DNA from 4 places in the Geodermatophilus sp. SYSU D00710 genome. Region 3 is predicted to be linked to each of the others. Evidence: predicted binding sites of a transcription regulator. Region 3 holds the regulator's gene; each other region holds the start of a gene.
The links. The regulator LexA, encoded in region 3, represses DNA repair genes until DNA is damaged. The targets are predictions, from matches to a motif close to TCGAACANNTGTTCGA.
Positions count from the first base shown of each region.

Region 1: ACI78U_RS19145 (replicative DNA helicase) is a predicted target of LexA. The motif match lies at 2,466-2,481, and genes of this name have one in related genera.
Region 2: ACI78U_RS14805 (DUF6504 family protein) is a predicted target of LexA. The motif match lies at 2,557-2,572, and genes of this name have one in related genera.
Region 4: ACI78U_RS07795 (DUF222 domain-containing protein) is a predicted target of LexA. The motif match lies at 1,664-1,679, and genes of this name have one in related genera.

Region 1 is NZ_JBJGYX010000051.1:4,498-8,701, forward strand. Features, by position in the region: gene ACI78U_RS19145 (replicative DNA helicase) at 1-2,363, opposite strand, end outside; gene ACI78U_RS19150 (MarR family winged helix-turn-helix transcriptional regulator) at 2,827-3,282, opposite strand; gene ACI78U_RS19155 (hypothetical protein) at 3,355-3,864, shown strand; gene ACI78U_RS19160 (hypothetical protein) at 3,857-4,135, shown strand.
Region 2 is NZ_JBJGYX010000030.1:31,928-36,131, reverse strand. Features, by position in the region: gene ACI78U_RS14820 (phytoene desaturase family protein) at 1-1,302, opposite strand, end outside; gene ACI78U_RS14815 (GNAT family N-acetyltransferase) at 1,305-1,886, opposite strand; gene ACI78U_RS14810 (YbaK/EbsC family protein) at 1,900-2,436, opposite strand; gene ACI78U_RS14805 (DUF6504 family protein) at 2,653-2,979, shown strand; gene ACI78U_RS14800 (SAV_6107 family HEPN domain-containing protein) at 2,979-3,470, shown strand; gene ACI78U_RS14795 (DNA polymerase III subunit alpha) at 3,467-4,204, shown strand, end outside.
Region 3 is NZ_JBJGYX010000028.1:13,333-17,536, forward strand. Features, by position in the region: gene hflX (GTPase HflX) at 1-151, shown strand, start outside; gene ACI78U_RS14135 (phosphatase PAP2 family protein) at 264-1,007, shown strand; gene ACI78U_RS14140 (hypothetical protein) at 979-2,064, shown strand; gene lexA (transcriptional repressor LexA) at 2,141-2,929, opposite strand; gene ACI78U_RS14150 (LysM peptidoglycan-binding domain-containing protein) at 3,203-3,865, shown strand; gene ACI78U_RS14155 (hypothetical protein) at 3,978-4,204, shown strand, end outside.
Region 4 is NZ_JBJGYX010000012.1:25,549-29,752, reverse strand. Features, by position in the region: gene ACI78U_RS07795 (DUF222 domain-containing protein) at 1-1,659, opposite strand, end outside; gene ACI78U_RS07790 (diacylglycerol/lipid kinase family protein) at 1,929-3,263, opposite strand; gene ACI78U_RS07785 (alpha/beta hydrolase) at 3,260-4,204, opposite strand, start outside.

The sequences.
Region 1 (4,204 bases), on a different contig from region 3:
TTCTTGTCCTGGCGCTGCTCGGAACCGCGGTTGAGCTGCGACATCGCGATGACCGGGACCTCGAGCTCCTTCGCCAAGAGCTTGAGGGCACGGGAGAACTCCGACACCTCCTGCTGACGGCTCTCGACGCGCTTTCCCGACGTCATGAGCTGGAGGTAGTCGATGACCACGAGCTTGAGGTCGTTGCGCTGCTTGAGGCGCCGCGCCTTGGCCCGGATCTCCATCATCGTCATGTTCGGCGAGTCGTCGATGTAGAGCGGCGCGTCGGCCACCTCGCCCATGCGGCGGGCCAGCTTCGACCAGTCCTCGTCGGACAGCGTGCCGGCGCGCATGTGGTGCAGCGGCACCTTCGCCTCGGCCGAGAGCAGACGCATGGTGATCTCGTGCTTGCTCATCTCGAGCGAGAAGATGCAGGTGGCCAAGTGGTGCTTGACCGCCGCCGACCGGGCGATGTCGAGCCCGAGGGTCGAGTTGTGCGTCGGGACGAAGCTGCGTCCGGCGAGGAAGAGCGAGTCGGCGGCGTCGACCTGGATGCACCGCACCGGCACGCTGGCCACCGGCCGCACGTCGGTGACGAAACGGACGCCGCGGGCGGTGTAGGTGCGCGCACCGCGCTCCTTGTGCAGCAGCTTCTTGCGCTCGAGGCGGAACACCTCCTCGTCGGTGCTGAAGGTCAGCGTGTAGCAGGTGGACGACGCCTCGGTGCGACCGCGCACCCGCTTGGTGCTCAGCTTCACCCGGTGCCCGAGACCGGCGATCAGCTCGCGGGCGTCCTCGGCGAGCCGTCGGTCGGTGACGGCGAACTGCACCGCACCGCTCGGCGTGACGGTGCCGTCGGTGTCCAGCAGGCCCGCGAGCAGCGCGCGCCGCTGCGCCACCGACGCGCGGAGGTAGGCCGCCGGGATGTGTTTGCCGCCGAGCACGCCCAGGCCGCGCAGGAGGCCCTTCACGGTGCCGTGGTCGTCCCGGCAGGGCTGGCACTGCGCCATCCCGCTCGACGGGCCACCGCAGTCGGGGCAGGTGGCCTGACGTCCCACCCCGCCGCTGGCCCACAGGGCGCCGCCGCAGGCCTCGCCGCACGTCTGCACCTGCGAGGTCCTCGGCACGAGCGGCTCGCCGCACATCGGGCACGGCCGCTCGGCCGGCGCGGGACGGGCGGGCAGGCGCAGCGAGTAGCGCCGGTCGACCCCCGTCGGCGTGACGACCAGGCCCTCTGCCTCGATGTAGGCGGCGATCTCCGGGTCCGCGCTCGTGTACTGGGCGGCGGCGGAGGTGCCGTCGCCCAGCCAGACGCCGAGCGCGTACGGGGGGAGCGGCAGGTCGGCGGCGGGGAGGTCCAGCGGGGCGGCGTTCGCCACGGCGTGGTTGAGGCGCCGGTCGGCCGTGGCGCAGCGAAGAGTGCGCGCGAGCTCCTCCGTCGTGCGGACCCGGGCCTCGCCGCGCTCGCCGAGCCGCCGGGCGGCGCGGTCGGTGGTGACCCACTGGTGCTGAGCGTCGGCGACGACCACCGACCCGTCGGAGAAGTGCACCTCGTAGCAGGGCCGGCCGGTCATGACGTCGGTGGCGGCCACGACCGCCGTCGGCCGGCCGTCGGCGCCCAGCACCCGGTCGCCGACGCAGACCTCACCCATCGTGGTCCAGCCGGTGGGGGTGGCGATGGGGGTGTCCAGGGCCAGCGCCTTGCCCACACCCGGACGGGCGGCGATGACGACCATCTGGCCCGCCTGGAGACCGTTCGTCAGTTCGTCCAGGTCACGGATGCCGGTGGGGACTCCACGGGCGGTGCCGCCGCGGGAGGCGATGGCGTCGAGCTCGTCCATCGTCGGCTGCAGGATGTCCTCGAGGCGCGAGTAGTCCTCGCTCATGCGCTTCTCGGTGACGTCGTAGATCTCCTGCTGGGCGCGGTCGACGATGTCGTCGACGTCGCCGCGCCCGCCGGCCGCGCCGTAGCCCAGCTGCACCACCCGGGTGCCGGCCTCGACGAGCCGCCGCAGCACCGCCTGCTCGGCCACGATGGCGGCGTAGTAGCCCGCGTTGGCCGCGGTCGGCGTGGAGGCGATGAGCGTGTGCAGGTAGACCGCGCCGCCCATCTTCGACAGCTGGTCGGTGCGGTTGAGCTCCGCGGCGACGGTGATGGCGTCGGCCGGCTCGCCCCGCCCGTACAGGTCGAGGATGCAGTCGAAGATCACCTGGTGCGCCGGCCGGTAGAAGTCGTTGCCGTGCAGCACCTCGACGACGTCGGCGATCGCGTCCTTGCTCATGAGCATGCCGCCGAGGACGGACTGCTCGGCCGCGACGTCCTGCGGGGGCTGCCGGTCGTACTCCGGCGCCGTCGCCTGCGGCCGGCTGAACTCGTCGGCCACCGCCACCTGGGTACCTCCCTCTGCTCGTGGGCACGCGCGGCAAGCCCCGGCCGACCGACCGGGGCCCGGTGGGGGAAGCACCAGGACGCGCGATGCCCGCACTCGAACGCGCGTTCGAGCCCTGTGCTACCGGGAGCCACCGACAGTTCTCGCAGTTCCCGGTGCCGCAGAGGACGGTAGGAAGCGACGGCGGACCCGTCCAACACCCCATGTGCACCGCGTTCTGCACAACTTGTGGACAAGTCGGTGGACAGCCCGAGTCGACATGTGGAGACGGGCGGGACACCGGCCGGACATGCCGTGGTCCTGCGCGCGTCACCTGCGCGGTGACCACCCACCGGCTGTGGACACGAGAAAGACCGGCGTGCCGGACGCCCGGGCGTGTCGTGTCGTCCCGCCCGGCGCAGCCGTCACAGCACCGGCCGTGACGGAAGGGGCGGCGTGTCGACAGGACCGCACGTCGTCATCCCGCCGGCCGCCGTCCGGCCAGCCCGAGGGCGGCGAGCAGCGCCGGCCAGTCCAGCGCGCCGCCGCTGTCGGCGAGAGCCGCGGCGAGCTCCTGGTCCACCGCCTCCACCACGGCCAGCCCGTCGGCCAGCAGCCGACGCCCCTGACCGGTGACCCGCAGCCCCGCCCGCCGGCCGCGGCCCGGGCCGGCGGACTCCACCGCGCCGAGCTCGACGAGCCGGCCGACGGTCGCGTGCATGCTCTGCGTGGTGACCCGCGCTCGGCGGGCCAGGTCGGAGTAGGACAGCCCCTCGTCGCGGGCCAGGTGGCCGAGCGCGCCCAGCAGCCGCAGCGAGAGCCCCAGCGGCGCGAGCCGGGCGGTGAGCAGGTCCTCCATGGCCCGACCGGTCACCACCAGGGCCATCGCGGTGCTGGTCGGTGGCGGGCCTCCCGTCCCCTCGGCTGCCGTCACGTCCGCATGATCGCAGGCCAAGCTGTTTCAGTCTGGCTGATACCGTGGGTGGCACCGACCCGAGGAGGTCCCGTGGCTGCAGTGCTGCTCAGCGTCCACGTCGTCGTGGCCGTCGTCTTCGTCGGCGCGGTGACGATCGCGGTGAGCCTGTTCCCCCGCTACGCCCGGCAGGCGCTGGAGGGGCGCGACCCGGCCGCGGTGCCCGCGCTGCGCCTGCTGCACCGGGTCACCCGCGTCTACGCCGTCCTGTCGCTGGCCGTGCCGGTGTTCGGGATCGCGACGGCGAGCTCGCTGGGGGTGCTCGCCGACGCGTGGGTGCTGGTCTCGATGGCCCTGACGTTGCTCGCGGCGGGCGTGCTGGTCAGCGTCGTCCTGCCGGGCCAGCAGGAGGTCCTCGCGGCCGCGGGGGAGGGGACGGACGGTGGCGAGGGAGGCCCGGGCGTCGGGACCGTCACCGGCACCCTCACCGGCAGCACGGCCCGCGTGCGGCGGCTGGCGATGGCCTCGGGGACGTTCAACCTGGTCTGGGTGGTCGTCGTGGTGCTCATGGTCGTCCGGCCGGGCTCGACGACCGGTGTCTGAGTCACCGGCCCGCTGGCTGGCGCTGGCCACCGCGGCCGAGCTGGTCACCCTCACCGTGCTGCTGGTCAACCTGGTGACCGTGCACTGGGCGCCGCTGGCCTCGGCCGTCGGGCCGCTGCACGGCACCGCCTACCTGGTCACCGCGGTCCTCGCCTGGCAGCTCCCGCTGCCCCGTGCCGTGCGCCTGCGGGGCCTCGTGCCCGCCGTCGGCGGACTGCTGGTGCTGCACGCGGCCGGCCGCGCCGACCCCGACACCGCACCGGGGAGCTGACGGGGCCGGAGACGGCAGGAGGGGGGGGGGGGGGGGGGGGGCGGGGGGGGCCGCCGCGGGGCGGGGGGG
Region 2 (4,204 bases), on a different contig from region 3:
GTCGACGGCCGCCACCAGCCGCTGTGCCTCGGCGTCGGCGAGGGCGTCCCAGTCGCCGCCGTCGGCGAGGTCGTAGGGGTACCACTGCCCCCACACGGTGACCACGTGCCGCCCGGGCGGGGCGAGGGTGTCGTCGCTCGCGGAGAAGGACATCGCCAGCGGCACCGGCTCGCGCGGCAGCCGGCCGGCCAGCCAGTCGCCGTGTGCGGCGGCCAGCTGCCCCCGGTCGGTGCACAGCAGCTGCAGGCCCTGCGCCGACACCGCGGGGTCGACGCCGGGGTAGACCGGCAGCGCGTCGGTGAGGCAGCGCAGCACCAGCCCGAAGCCGTTGCCCACCGGCGGGGCGGCGCCGGCCAGCGCGGGTGGGGCGTGCTCGCCGGCGAGGTCGCGGGTGGCCAGGACGTGGCAGGCGGCGACGACGACCGGGGCCGCGACCCGCCGTCCCGAGACGGTCTCGACGCCGGTGACCCGGCCGGCGTCGACGAGCAGCCGCGCGGCGCCGTCGCCGAGGACGACCCGCCCGCCGTCGGACTCGAGCCGGCGGCGCAGCGCCTCGGTGAGCCCGCCGGAGCCGCCGACCGGGTGGCCCGGCGGGGTGTCGTGCAGCAGCGCCACCCACGCGACCATCGCCGCGGTGCCCGGCTCGGACATCGGCGGCCCGGACTGCGCGCCGAACCAGGCCAGCGCGGCCTTGAGCCGCTCGCTGGTGAACCAGCGGTCGAGCAGCGCGTCGCCGGAGCCGAGGAAGTCGACGGCGAGGTCGCCGCCGGGGGTGCGCGGGGCGTCGCCGGTGGGGGCGCCCAGCGGCCAGAACGCACGGGCCAGGCCCAGCGGGGTGGGCCGGCGGCCGAAGGAGTCGACGACGGCGCGGCTGCGCGGCCCCCAGACGCCGACGAACCGGCGGTAGGCGGCCGCGTCGGCCTCGCCGCAGGCAGCGGCGATCGAGGCGCAGGTGGCGTCGAGGTCGACGGAGAAGACCAGCGGGCGGCCGTCGGGACCGGGGTCGCCGGGGACCGGGGCGGGCGCGAAGCCCCACGGGTCGCAGTCGAGGTAGCGCAGCCCGTGGGCGGCCAGGTCGAGCTCCTCGACGACGCCGCTGTGCCGGACGATCACGTGCGCGCTCGAGCCGCGGTCGACGCGGACGCCGGGCCAGCGCTCGACGGTGGACACCGCCCCGCCGAGGACCTCGTCGCGCTCGACCACCTCGACGGTCAGCCCCGCACGGGCCAGGTAGCAGGCCGCGACCAGGCCGTTGTGGCCGGCGCCGACGACGACGGCGTCGGCGGTGGAGTCGGCGGGCACGCTCAGGTGCCGCTGCCCGGGACCGGCCGCAGGGGCAGCTGGGCGCCGAGGATGGCGAAGGGCCGGGTGTCGCCGGGGAAGTGGTGACCGCGGGCGAGGTCGACGAAGCCGTCGGCGTGGTACAGCCGGAAGGCCTTCGTGTCGGCGTCGGGCGTGGACAGCAGCGCGACCGGGGCGTCGACGCCCTCGACCAGCGCGTGCAGCAGCCGCCGGCCCAGGCCGCGGCTCTGCGCGTCGGGGTGCACGTGCAGCTCGCACACCTCGAAGGCGCCGGGCAGCCACCGCTTGGCGGTGCGCCGGTCCAGCGCCGCGCGCACCTGGTCGTGCCACCACTGGCCGGGGGCGACGAGGTAGCCGTAGCCGAACCCGGTCAGCCGCTCGCCGTCCGGGCCGGGGGCGAAGGCGCCCACGGCGCGGAAGCCGGGGCGCTCGGTGTGCTGGATCGCGTAGCCGTAGCGGCCGGCCACCACCGAGGCGTCGTAGCCCATGGCCGCGCCGTAGATGGCCAGCGCCTCGTGCATGTGGTCGCGCAGCCAGCCGGGGGGCAGCTCGGTCACCCGCGCCGCGGGCGTCGTGCCGGTCACGGTCTCTCCTCGCTCACTGACCCGCGGTGGCGGGGTCGGGGACGGCGGCTCCGGGGACCGTGCCCGGCGGGCCGTCACCCACCTCGGCGGGGATGCCCTCGGTCAGCCGCAGCAGCTCGTCGTAGGTGGTGGGGAAGACGGCCGACGGGTGGCCGGCGGCGGCCCAGACCTGCTCGTACCGGGCCAGCTCGACGTCGACCAGGGTGCCGATGGGCGCGGGGTGGCCGACCGGGGCGACCCCGCCGATGGGCTGGCCGGTGTGCTCGCGGACGAAGTCGGCCGGGGCGCGCCGCACGCCCGGGACGCCCAGCAGCGCGGCCACCCGGCCGGTGTCGACCCGGTGCGCGCCGCTGGTGAGCACCAGCAGCGGCTGCCCGCCGGCGTCGAAGACGAGGCTGTTGGCGATGGCGCCGACCGGGACGCCGAGCCCGGCCGCGGCCTCGGCGGCCGTACGCGCGCCGGACGGGATGCCCCTGACCTCCCCCCGCACGCCGGCCGCGGCGAGCAGCTCGGCGATGGCGGCCACCCGGGGGTGGTCGGGTCGGCTCATGCGCCGATCCTGCCACCGCTGTCGTACCCCCGCCGTACCGTCCGCCGCGCGGGACGGGGAGTCCCCGGGCGGGTGTGTCCGGCTTGACGTGACCGGCGGGGTCGGGTCTACTCGACTCGTTCGAACAGACGTTCGAAGGGCCGAGCACCGCTCCCGGGACCTTCCCCGCCCGGGCGGGAGGCAGGCCGTCAGGCGGCACGGGGTGGGGAGTCGGTCATGAGCCGGGTGCTGGGTGACGTCGGCGAGCGGGTCGGCGAGGAGGTGCAGGTCGAGCGCGGCCCGCTCGGGCCGGCGCAGTTCTGGCGCGGGCAGTGGCGCTACGTCGTCGGCGAGCTGCTCGACTCGTGGGTCGAGACCACGCCGTGGTGGCAGCGGCCGGCCGACGTCCCCGGCGGCGCCTCGGCCGACCTGGTCGCCCCGCGCGAGGTCTTCCGGGTCGAGGCGGTGCGAGCCGGGCGCTCGCGGATGAGCTTCGCCGGGGTCTACGACCTGTGCTGGGACGCGGCGGACAACCGCTGGTCGCTCGTGCGGGTGCACGACTGATGGGCGCCGCGTACGCCATGACCCACGACCCGGCCGACCAGCTGCCCCTGCCGCCGCCGCTCCCCGCGGCCGCGGCCCAGCTGCTCGACCAGGCCACCCGGGCGCTGGCCGAGGCCCGCCACGCCCCCGACGCGTGCCGGCGCTACGCCACCGCGCACCTGGCGGCGCTGCGCGCGGCCGCGGCGGTGCTGGCCGCCCGCACCCGGCCCGAGAGCGGCCGCCGCCGGCCGCGCAGCGCCTGGGTGTTGCTCGAGCAGGTCGCCCCGGAGCTGGGGGAGTGGGCCACCTTCTTCGCCGCCGGCGCGGCCAAGCGCGCCGCGGCCGAGGCCGGGCTGTCCCGCGCGGTCACCGAGCGGGAGGCCGACGACCTGGTCCGCGACGCCGGCACCTTCCTCGCCGTGACCGAGGAGCTGCTGGCCAGCACGCCCGCGCCCGCGCCCCGGCCCCGCGTGGTCGGCGGCACCGCCCACCGTCCCGCGCGCGGGCGGTGAGCGGCGACCCCTTCGTCCACCTGCACGTCGCCTCCGGCTACTCCCTGCGGTACGGGGCCAACCACCCGGCCGACCTGGTGGCCCGCGCCGCCGAGCACGGCATGGGTGCCCTCGCCCTGACCGACCGCGACGGTCTCTACGGCGCGGTCAAGTTCGCGCTGGCCTGCCGGTCGGCGGGGGTGCGGCCGGTGTTCGGGGTGGACCTGGCGGTCGCCCCCGCGGTGAGCACCACCGTGCCCCCGGCCCGGGCGCACGTGCTGGGGGAGGACGAGCTGTCGCTGCGGCGGGCGGGCGGGCGGAGTCCCCAGAAGACTCCCGCGCGGCGCAGCCCGGTGCGGGGCGGCGCGAGCGTCGACCCGCGGCTGCCGCGGGTCACCTTCCTCGCCCGCGACGGCGCCGGCTGGCGCTCGCTGTGCCGGCTGACCAGCGCCACCCACCTGCGCGGCACCCGCGGCGAGCCGGTGAGCTCGCTGGCGCTGGCCGCCGAGCACGCGCCCGGGCTGGTCGCGGTGCTCGGGCCGGATTCACCGGTGGGCCGCGCGCTGGCCGCCGGCCGGGCCGACGTCGCCTCAGCCCGGCTCGCCGCGTGGCGGTCGGTGTTCGGCCCCGGGTCGCTGGTGGTCGAGCTGGTGCACCACCGCGGCCGGGGCGACCGCCTCCGCGCGCAGCGGCTGATGCGCTTCGCCGCCGAGGAGGGCGTGCCGGTGGTGCTCACCAACGCCGTCCGCTACGTC
Region 3 (4,204 bases):
GCCCTACGACCGCGGCGACCTGGTGGCCCGCGTCCACCGCGACGGCGAGGTCTTGAGCGAGCAGCACGAGGCGGATGGCACCCGGCTGAGCGCGCGGGTCGACGGCGGCCTGGCCGCGGCGCTGGAGCGGTTCGCCGTCCCGGTCGGCTGACCGGCCGCGGCGCTCGCCCGCCCGGGTGACCGGCTGCCCGCCGGCCACCCGGGCGGCTCGCCGTCCCCCGCGGCGAGGTCACGGCCGGGTCACGGCCCGGTACCGTGGCCGCGTGACCAGCGGCGTGGTGCGTCGGGGGAGGGGAGCGCCGGCCGACGGCGACCCGTCGGCCCCCGTCCCCGCCGTCGTGACCCCCGGACGGCCGCCGTGGTGGCTGATGATCCTGTCGCTCGTGGTGACCGTGGGCGTCACCGTCGACCTGCTCAGCCGGGGTGTCCTCGAGCGGCTCGACCTCGAGGTCTCCGAGATCGTCAGCCAGTGGGGGCTGCGCGACTCCCCGGTCTACTGGCCGGTCTGGGCGGTGACCCAGATCGGCGGACGGGGCACGATCCTCGTCGTCCTGGCCGGCCTGGTCGGCTGGCTGTGCATCCGCCGGCGGACGCTGCTGCCCCTGGTGCGGGTGCTCGTCGCCCTCGCCCTGCTGACCGTCGTGGTCTACGCGTTCAAGTTCGGCACCGGTCGCACGGCGCCCGCCTATCCCGGCTCGTTCTTCCACCGCGACGGCGCCAGCTACCCCTCGGGGCACGTGGCCAACGCCGTGCTCATGTGGGGCGTGGCCCGCTGGCAGGCCGTCGAGTACCGGCTCGCGCCGCCGGTGCAGCGGACGCTGTGGTGGCTCAGCGTCGTCGGGCCGGTGGCCACCGGGATCGCCATGGTCTCGCTGGACTTCCACTGGGTCACCGACGCGGTCGTCGGGGCCGCGGTCGGGATCCTGCTGCTGGGCGTGGTGCACGCACTCGACGCAGTCGTGCTGTCACGCTGGGCGAGTGCCCGCGTCGGCCGTCCTCCCGCGTAGCGCGCGGGCGTCCGCCCCGCGCGCACCGGCCGCCGTCCTCGGGCTCGCGCTGGGGCTCGCCCCGGTCCTGCTGCCGGCGGCCTCCGCGGCCGCCGAGGAGGCCGCGCCCGCACCGCGCTGCCAGGTGACCGACCCACGGCTCGCTGAGCTCTCCGGGCTCGTCGACGTCGGCGACCGGATGCTGGCCGTCGCCGACGGCGGTGAGCGGGTGACCGTCGCGGTGCTCGACCAGACCTGCCGGGTCGTCGACGAGACCGTCGCGCCGCTGGACCCCTACGACCCCGAGGACCTCGGCGTCGGACCCGACGGCACCGTGTGGCTGGCCGACACCGGGGACAACAACGCCACCCGGGGGACCGTCGCCCTCATCGCGCTGCGGCCCGACGGCGCCACGGCGCTGTACCGGCTCACCTATCCCGACGGCCCGCACGACGCCGAGGCACTGCTGGTCGCGCCCGACGGCACGCCGTACCTGGTCACCAAGGAGGTGCTCGGGGCGAGTCACGTCTACCGGCCGGCGGCGCCGCTGGTCGACGGCGGCACGGTCGCGCTGGCCGACGTGGGCACCGTGGCCTTCACGCTCACCGGGACGCCGGGCGGCCCGGTGGGGCGTGCCGGCCAGTTGCTGGTGACCGGGGGCGCCGTCGCCCGCGACGGCAGCCGGATCGCGCTGCGGACCTACACCGACGCCTACGTCTGGCCGCTCGCCGGGTCCGACGTCCCGGCCGCGCTGGCGGGCGAGCCGGCGCGCATCGCGCTGCCCGAGGCACCGCAGGGGGAGGCGGTGTCGTTCACCGCCGACGGCGCCGCGCTGCTCGTCGCCGGGGAGGGACCGCCCGGCGACGTCACGGTCGTGCCGATCCCGGCCGGGGCCGCCGCGTCGTCGTCACCGGCGGGGACCTCGACGGCGACCTCGACGGCGACCGCGCCCGCCGACGGCGGCACGGACGTCCCCCCGATCACCGCCGCGCTGGTGGCGGCCGCCGTCGCCACGGTGGCGGTGTGGATCGGCGGCCGCCTGCGCCGGCGGCGGGCGGCCGCGCCACCCACCGGCTGAGCCCGCGGCCACGCGGGCCCGGCTCCCGCCGACCGGCGCGGCGGGAGCCGGGCCCGCCTGGGGTCGGGCGGTGGGGTCAGACGCGGCGCAGGACGGACACCACGCGGCCGAGGACGGTGGCCTCGTCACCCGGGATGGGCTCGTAGGCCGGGTTGTGCGGCAGCAGCCACACGTGCCCGTCGCGCCGCTTGTAGGTCTTGACCGTGGCCTCGCCGTCGAGCATGGCGGCGACGATCTCGCCGTTCTCGGCGGTGGGCTGCTGGCGCACGACCACCCAGTCGCCGTCGCAGATCGCCGCGTCGACCATCGAGTCACCGGCGACGCGGAGCATGAAGAGGGTGCCCTCGCCGACCAGCTCGCGCGGCAGCGGGAAGACGTCCTCGACGGCCTGCTCGGCCAGCACCGGGCCGCCGGCGGCGATCCGGCCGACCAGCGGCACGTAGGTGGGCGCGGTGCCGCCGTCGGCGGCGGCCGGCGCGGCCGGTGCGCCCTCGGTGGCCGTGTCCCCGGGCAGCCGCACGTCGAGCGCGCGCGGGCGGTTGGGGTCGCGCCGCAGCCAGCCCTTCTTCTGCAGCACCGAGAGCTGGTGGGCCACCGACGACGCCGAGGACAGGCCCACCGCCTCGCCGATCTCCCGGACCGAGGGCGGGTAACCGCGGCGGTCGATCGAGTCGCGGATGACCTCGAGGACCCGGCGCTGCCGCTGGGTCAGCCCGTCGCCGGCGTCGCCCCGGTCGGGGAACGACCGCACCGCGGCGGTCTGCCCCCCGGCGCCGTCGGCAGCGGTGTCCGTCCCCCGCCGGCCTCCTCGCCGGGTGGCCGTACCCCCGCGCGTGCCCTGGCCGGTGCCGCTCGTGCCCGCCACGTCTCCTCCTCGCCGGCCGTGTCGCCACGGCCCTCGTGTCCCGCCCGCCGCCCGGAGGACCCGGCCCCCGGACGCCGGGAGGTGCCGGCGTCCGGGGGAACGGGCGGACGGCTGCTGATCGGACCGTAGCGCCTCGGGCCCGGTACTTCAAACGTGTGTTCGAAACCCGTCGGAGGTGTCGGGTCGACCCCGTCGGCCCCATGCGGTAGACATCGCACAGACGTTCGATCGAACGCGTGTTCGACGGCGGTGGGGCGACGAGGAGGAGTGGTCATGGGCAGCGTGCACCAGGCGGTTCTGGAGTTCGACGCGGCGGTCCGGGTCCCCTGGCGGCCGCTGCTGGCGGAGGGGGCCGTGCGCGGGACCGCGGCCCCGCGCCGGCAGGCACCTCCCCCGGCCCCGCGTCGCCCGGCCCAGGGCGCTCCGGCGTCGCCGCGGGCGGCCCTGCCGGGCTCGGGTCCGCGGATCACCGGGCACCTGCGGCCGGTGCCCGACCGCCCGGCCGCGGCGCCCGTCCGTGCCACCGGTCCCGCCGCGGGGCCGGCCGCCGAGGCGCCCCGCACCCGCCGGGCACCGGCGCGGCCGGGGGGCCGGCCGGTGCGCTGCGAGCCGGCCCGGGCCGGCCGCGGTCCGGCGGCGCCGGCCCCCGGCCCCGTGCGGCTGACCCACCGCGGGCGCCGCCTGGTGGCCGTGCTGGTCCTCGCCGCGGGCGTCGGCGGCGCGGTCCTGGGGCGGGAGGTGCTCGCCCCCGAGCAGGGCCTGCGGCTCGCCGGGGAGAGCAGCGTCGTCGTGCAGCCGGGTGACACCGTGTGGTCGATCGCCGGCGAGGTCGCCGGCCCGGAGCAGGACGTGCGCGTCGTCGTCGACGCGATCGAGGAGCTCAACGACCTCGAGGACTCGGCGGTGGTCGCCGGTCAGGTGCTGCGCCTGCCGTGACCGGGACGGGGGCACTCCCCGGACAAGTGACGAGACCGCCCGGCCCGGTTCGTCAACCATCGGTGTCCGGTCGCTCACGCATCCGGCTCGGACGAACACATACGGTGAGGACGTGTCAGCAGCCGTGAACAGCAGGGCAGCGGTGTCGTTCGGGTCGCCGCAGGACGTCGAGGTGCTCGTGGACGGCGCCTGGGTCGTGGGCGCGATGCTCGGCTGGCGGCACGACGACACCGGCGCGTGCGAGGTCTGGGTGCGACTGCGTACCGAGGTCCCGGGCGTCGTCGAGGGCGCCGGGACCTGGGTCGAGCTGGCCGCCGTCCGGCTGCCGGAGCGCCGGCT
Region 4 (4,204 bases), on a different contig from region 3:
CCGGTCCAGCGCCGCGCCGGGCCGGTAGCCGGGGCTGGCGGCGGGCGGGCCGAGGCCGGTGCCGGTGCGGGCGGCGCGGTGCAGGGCGGGCAGGTCGGTGAGGGCCAGCAGCGCACCGCCGGCCGCGTCGGTGAGCGCGAGCCGGGGCCGGTCGGTCAGCCCGCCCCCGCCGGTGGCACCCAGCAGCGCGGCGAGGTCGGCGCGGGCGGTGTCGGTGGCCGCGGCCAGCTGGGCGAGCACATCACCGGCGGCGGTGATCCGGCCGGCGGGACTCGCCGCCCAGGTGGCCTCGTCGGCGGCGTCGGCGCGCTGCGCGGTGGCCACCGTCCGGCGGGCGTGGCCGAGGGCGCGCTGCAGCCCGAGCAGCGCGGTGCTCGCCTGGTCGACGACGTGGTCGGCGCGCGCCCACCAGCCATCGCCGGGATCACCGCGGTGGGCGGAGGACCGCTCCGCGGCCGGTGGATCCGGCGGTGACTCCTCAGGCGGTGGGCCGTCCTGGTCGAGCCAGCGGAGCGGGACGGCGTCGGGCACCGTGTCGTCGGGATCGGGATCGAACTCGCCGGCCAGCACGCGGCGTTCCATCCGCGCCCACCAGGCCTCCAGCTCGGCCTGCTCGCGGGCCTCCCAGCCCAGGACGTCGTCCCCGCCGGAGGCCGGCTGCGGGTCGCTCACCTCGGCGCCCTCGGACGCCTCGCCATCGGCCGCGGTGTCGCCGGTGTCGGTGTCACTGGTGGTGGCGTCGGCCGCGGCGGCGGCCCGGTGACCGGTGAGGGCGGCCAGCAGCGCCCGGACCAGCTCGGCGGGCACCACCTGCCCGTCGACCTCACAGGCGGCGTCCCCGCCCAGCAGCGCCCCGACCGGGGCGACCACGGTGAGGGTGACCTGCACCGGTGGCAGCCCCGTCTCGCCGGGGCGGAGCACCAGGTCGAGCAGGCAGTCGGCCATCTTCTGCCCCCGGCTGCGGCCGTCGGCGGGCAGCGCGTCGGCACAGGCACCCAGCGCGGCGAGCAGGGCGGCGGCCTCGGGGGTGGTCAGCAGCGCCGACACCACGCTCATCCCCTCGACCCGGTCCGGACCGGCCGACACCCCACGCCGGCGCACCGCGCGGAGCAGGTCATCGGCCGCGGTGCGGGCGGTGCGCTTGAGCACCTCGCGGCGGACCTTGTCGCCCAGCTGCGCCGGCGTGGTGTGCCGCCCGGCCGCCCAGGCCAGCAGGTCGGCCTCGATCGCGGCGCGCAGCGCGTCGTCGGCGATCGGCGCGACCTTGTCCAGCAGCGGGCCCAGGTGCCCCACGTGCAGCGCCCCCGATTCCAGCGCGGTCAGCGTGCCCGGTAGCCGGTGCACCAGGATCAGCGACCGCTCCAGCAGCGCCTGCGCCGCCTGCGTGGACACCGCCAGCGCCACCGCCAGCTCGTCGGTGGCCCACTCACTCACCGGCCGCAGCACCTCGGCCCGCGCCGCCCACCGGTCGGCGGCCATCGCCCCCGGCGAGCCCGGCGGCCGATCGGCCGACGACGGCCGGGTCGCGGCGAACGCCGCCACCGCCCGGGCCCGCAGCGCGGTCTGCCGGGCGATCTCCCGGTCGGCGGCCTGCACCGCCCCCAGTGGCCCCGACGCCCATCCCACCCGGGGCTCGTCGACCGCCAGGACTCCTGCCACGGATTCGATCATACGTTCGAAGACGGGGTGGCGCAATACGAGCCGGTGGGAAAGACCAGGTCAGCGGCACGAGGAGCGAGCAGCGCTCGGTCCGGACGGGGCTCCACGCTGCCGACCGAGCCGTGCTCACGAGAGGGCACGGCGCCGCGACTGCCGCGGGTCGTGGACGAGCTCGAGGCAGAAGCCAGGCAGATCCGTCTCCGCGGCAGATCGGCAGGTGCCCGTCGACCCGGGACGCCGCGGACGACGGACCCCCGGGACGAGCCTCGTCAGCGGGCCGGTTGCCGTGCCGCCGACGGCACCCGGGGCGGGAACTGCCGGGGGTCCCGCCCGGCGGCGATGCGGGCGAGGGCCCGGAGCGCCGGCAGCGCACCCACCGGCTCGATCGCCGACGGGGAGGCGCCGGGGTGGTGGCCGGCGATGCGCACCCGGAGGGCGGCCGGCCGCGACCGGAAGACCAGGGGCGGCTCGAGCACGGCGGCCTCCCCGTCGATGCCCACCGGCACCGGCAGCGTCGCCTCGACGCGGAACTCGGGGGTCGACCACTGCCGCAGGGGGCGCCGCCGCGGCCCCGGCCGGCGGACGGGCGGGTCGACCACCGTCACCCCGAGGACGCCCTGGTCGACCGCCGGCCGGGTGCCCGCGCCGGCGGCGCCGCCGAGCCGGTACTGGTTGTTGCCGACCAGGATGACCGCCGCGCCGCGCATGGTGCGGCCGCCGGGGGTGGGCCAGGTCAGGTCCGCCGACCCGCCGTCCACGCCCAGCGAGCGGGGCATGGTGCCGAGCAGGGTCCGCACCTTCGCCGCCCGGTAGCCGTGGCTCTGCACCGCCTCCGCGTAGACCCCCAGCGAGACGTTGTTGACGAAGACCCGGCCGTTGACCTCGGCGAGGTCGACCACCCGCTCGTCCCCGTCGACGAGGGCGTCGAGCGCGCCCACGACGTCGGACCGGTCCACGCCGAGGTCGACGGCGAAGTGGTTGCGCGTCCCCGCCGGGATGCACGCGTAGGGCAGGCCGGCATCGGCGGCGAGCGCGGCCACCACCGCCTGCGAACCGTCACCGCCGGCCATGCCCACGGCGTCGGCACCCGCGTCGACCGCGCTCCGGACCAGGGCCGTGAGGTCCTCACCCGGCCCCAGCTCGAGCACCGTGATGCCCCGTTCCCGCGCGGCGTCGGCCAGGCCGGTCCGCGCCGCCCGGCCGTCCCCCGACCGGGGGTTGACCACGACGACCGGCTGCCGCGGGCGCTCGGCGGGCGGCAGGGCGACGGCGGGCCGGAAGGCCGAGCGGGCCGCCCCGTGCCAGACGACGGTGCCGAGCGCGAGCAGCAGCAGGGTGCTCCGGTAGCCCTCGTCGGCCAGCAGCAGGGCGCCGCCGGCCAGGGCGGCGCCGGCGACGGCGAGGCCGGCGACCCGCCCCCAGCCGCGGCGGAGCACCCCCTCCCACGCGCCCGCGGCGACCAGCGCGCCGCAGCCGAGCAGGAGCACCCCCCGGGGGAAGTCGTCCACTGCCGCCTGGACGAGCAGCAGCAGCACCCACACCGCCGCGGCGAGCGACGTGACGGCGGCGGTACGGCGCCAGTGCCGGCGCGGCGGGTGCCTCACCGGTCGGCCGCCACGAGCTCGCGCAGCTGCTCGGCCCGCTCGGCGGTCCACCCCGGGGGCTGCAGCACGCGCGCCCACGCGTCGACGTACTGGGTCCGGTAGACGTGCCCGTGCCCGTCGGGCACGTTGCCGGCGCCCGGGAGGTCGGCCGTCACCTGCCAGAACGTCACGAACGGGATCCACCGCACCGCGTCGACGACGTCGTCGCCGCGGTGTTCCTCCAGCCAGCTCGGGCGGGCGTAGAGCAGCTCGGGGGTCCACCACACGACGGGGTCGGACGGGTGCAGCAGGTAGAGCACTCGGGAGCCGTCCCACGGCTCGCCGGTGGGCGCGACCTCCTCGGCGGGGTCGTCGGTGAAGCGGACCGTGCGGCCGTCCCGGTACTCCGGCTCGATCTCGGGGGAGTCCTCGTCCCGATCGTCGACGAACTCCCGGTAGAGGAGGTTGAACTCCGGCGGGCCGGCGAAGACCGCCCCGCCGGTCCGGTTGCGCAGGTCGTACTCACCGCTGAACGCCGTCTCGGCGCCGTAGGACCCCAGGCTCTCGCCGGCCACGACCAGGCGCGGCCTGGCCTCCAGCGGCAGCCGCGACCACCGCTCGTACACCGCGTCGAAGAGCTCCCGGCCGGCCTCGCGGGCGCGGTCGCTGTCGACCAGGTAGGACAGGACCGACGGCAGGTAGGAGTACTGGATCGCCACCGCGGCGGTGTCCCCGCCGGCCAGGTACTCGAGCGAGTCCACCGCGCCCGGGTCGATCCAGCCCGACCCGGTCGTGGTGACGACGAGGAGGACCGCGCGGTCCAGCCCGCCGGCCCGGACCAGGTCGTCGACGGCGAGGCGGGCGCGCTGCTCCGCGGTCGGGGCCGAGTCGAGCCCGGCGTAGGCGCGGACCGGCGAGGCGGCCGGGGTTCCGGTGAAGGCGGCGACGTCGTCGGCCGACGG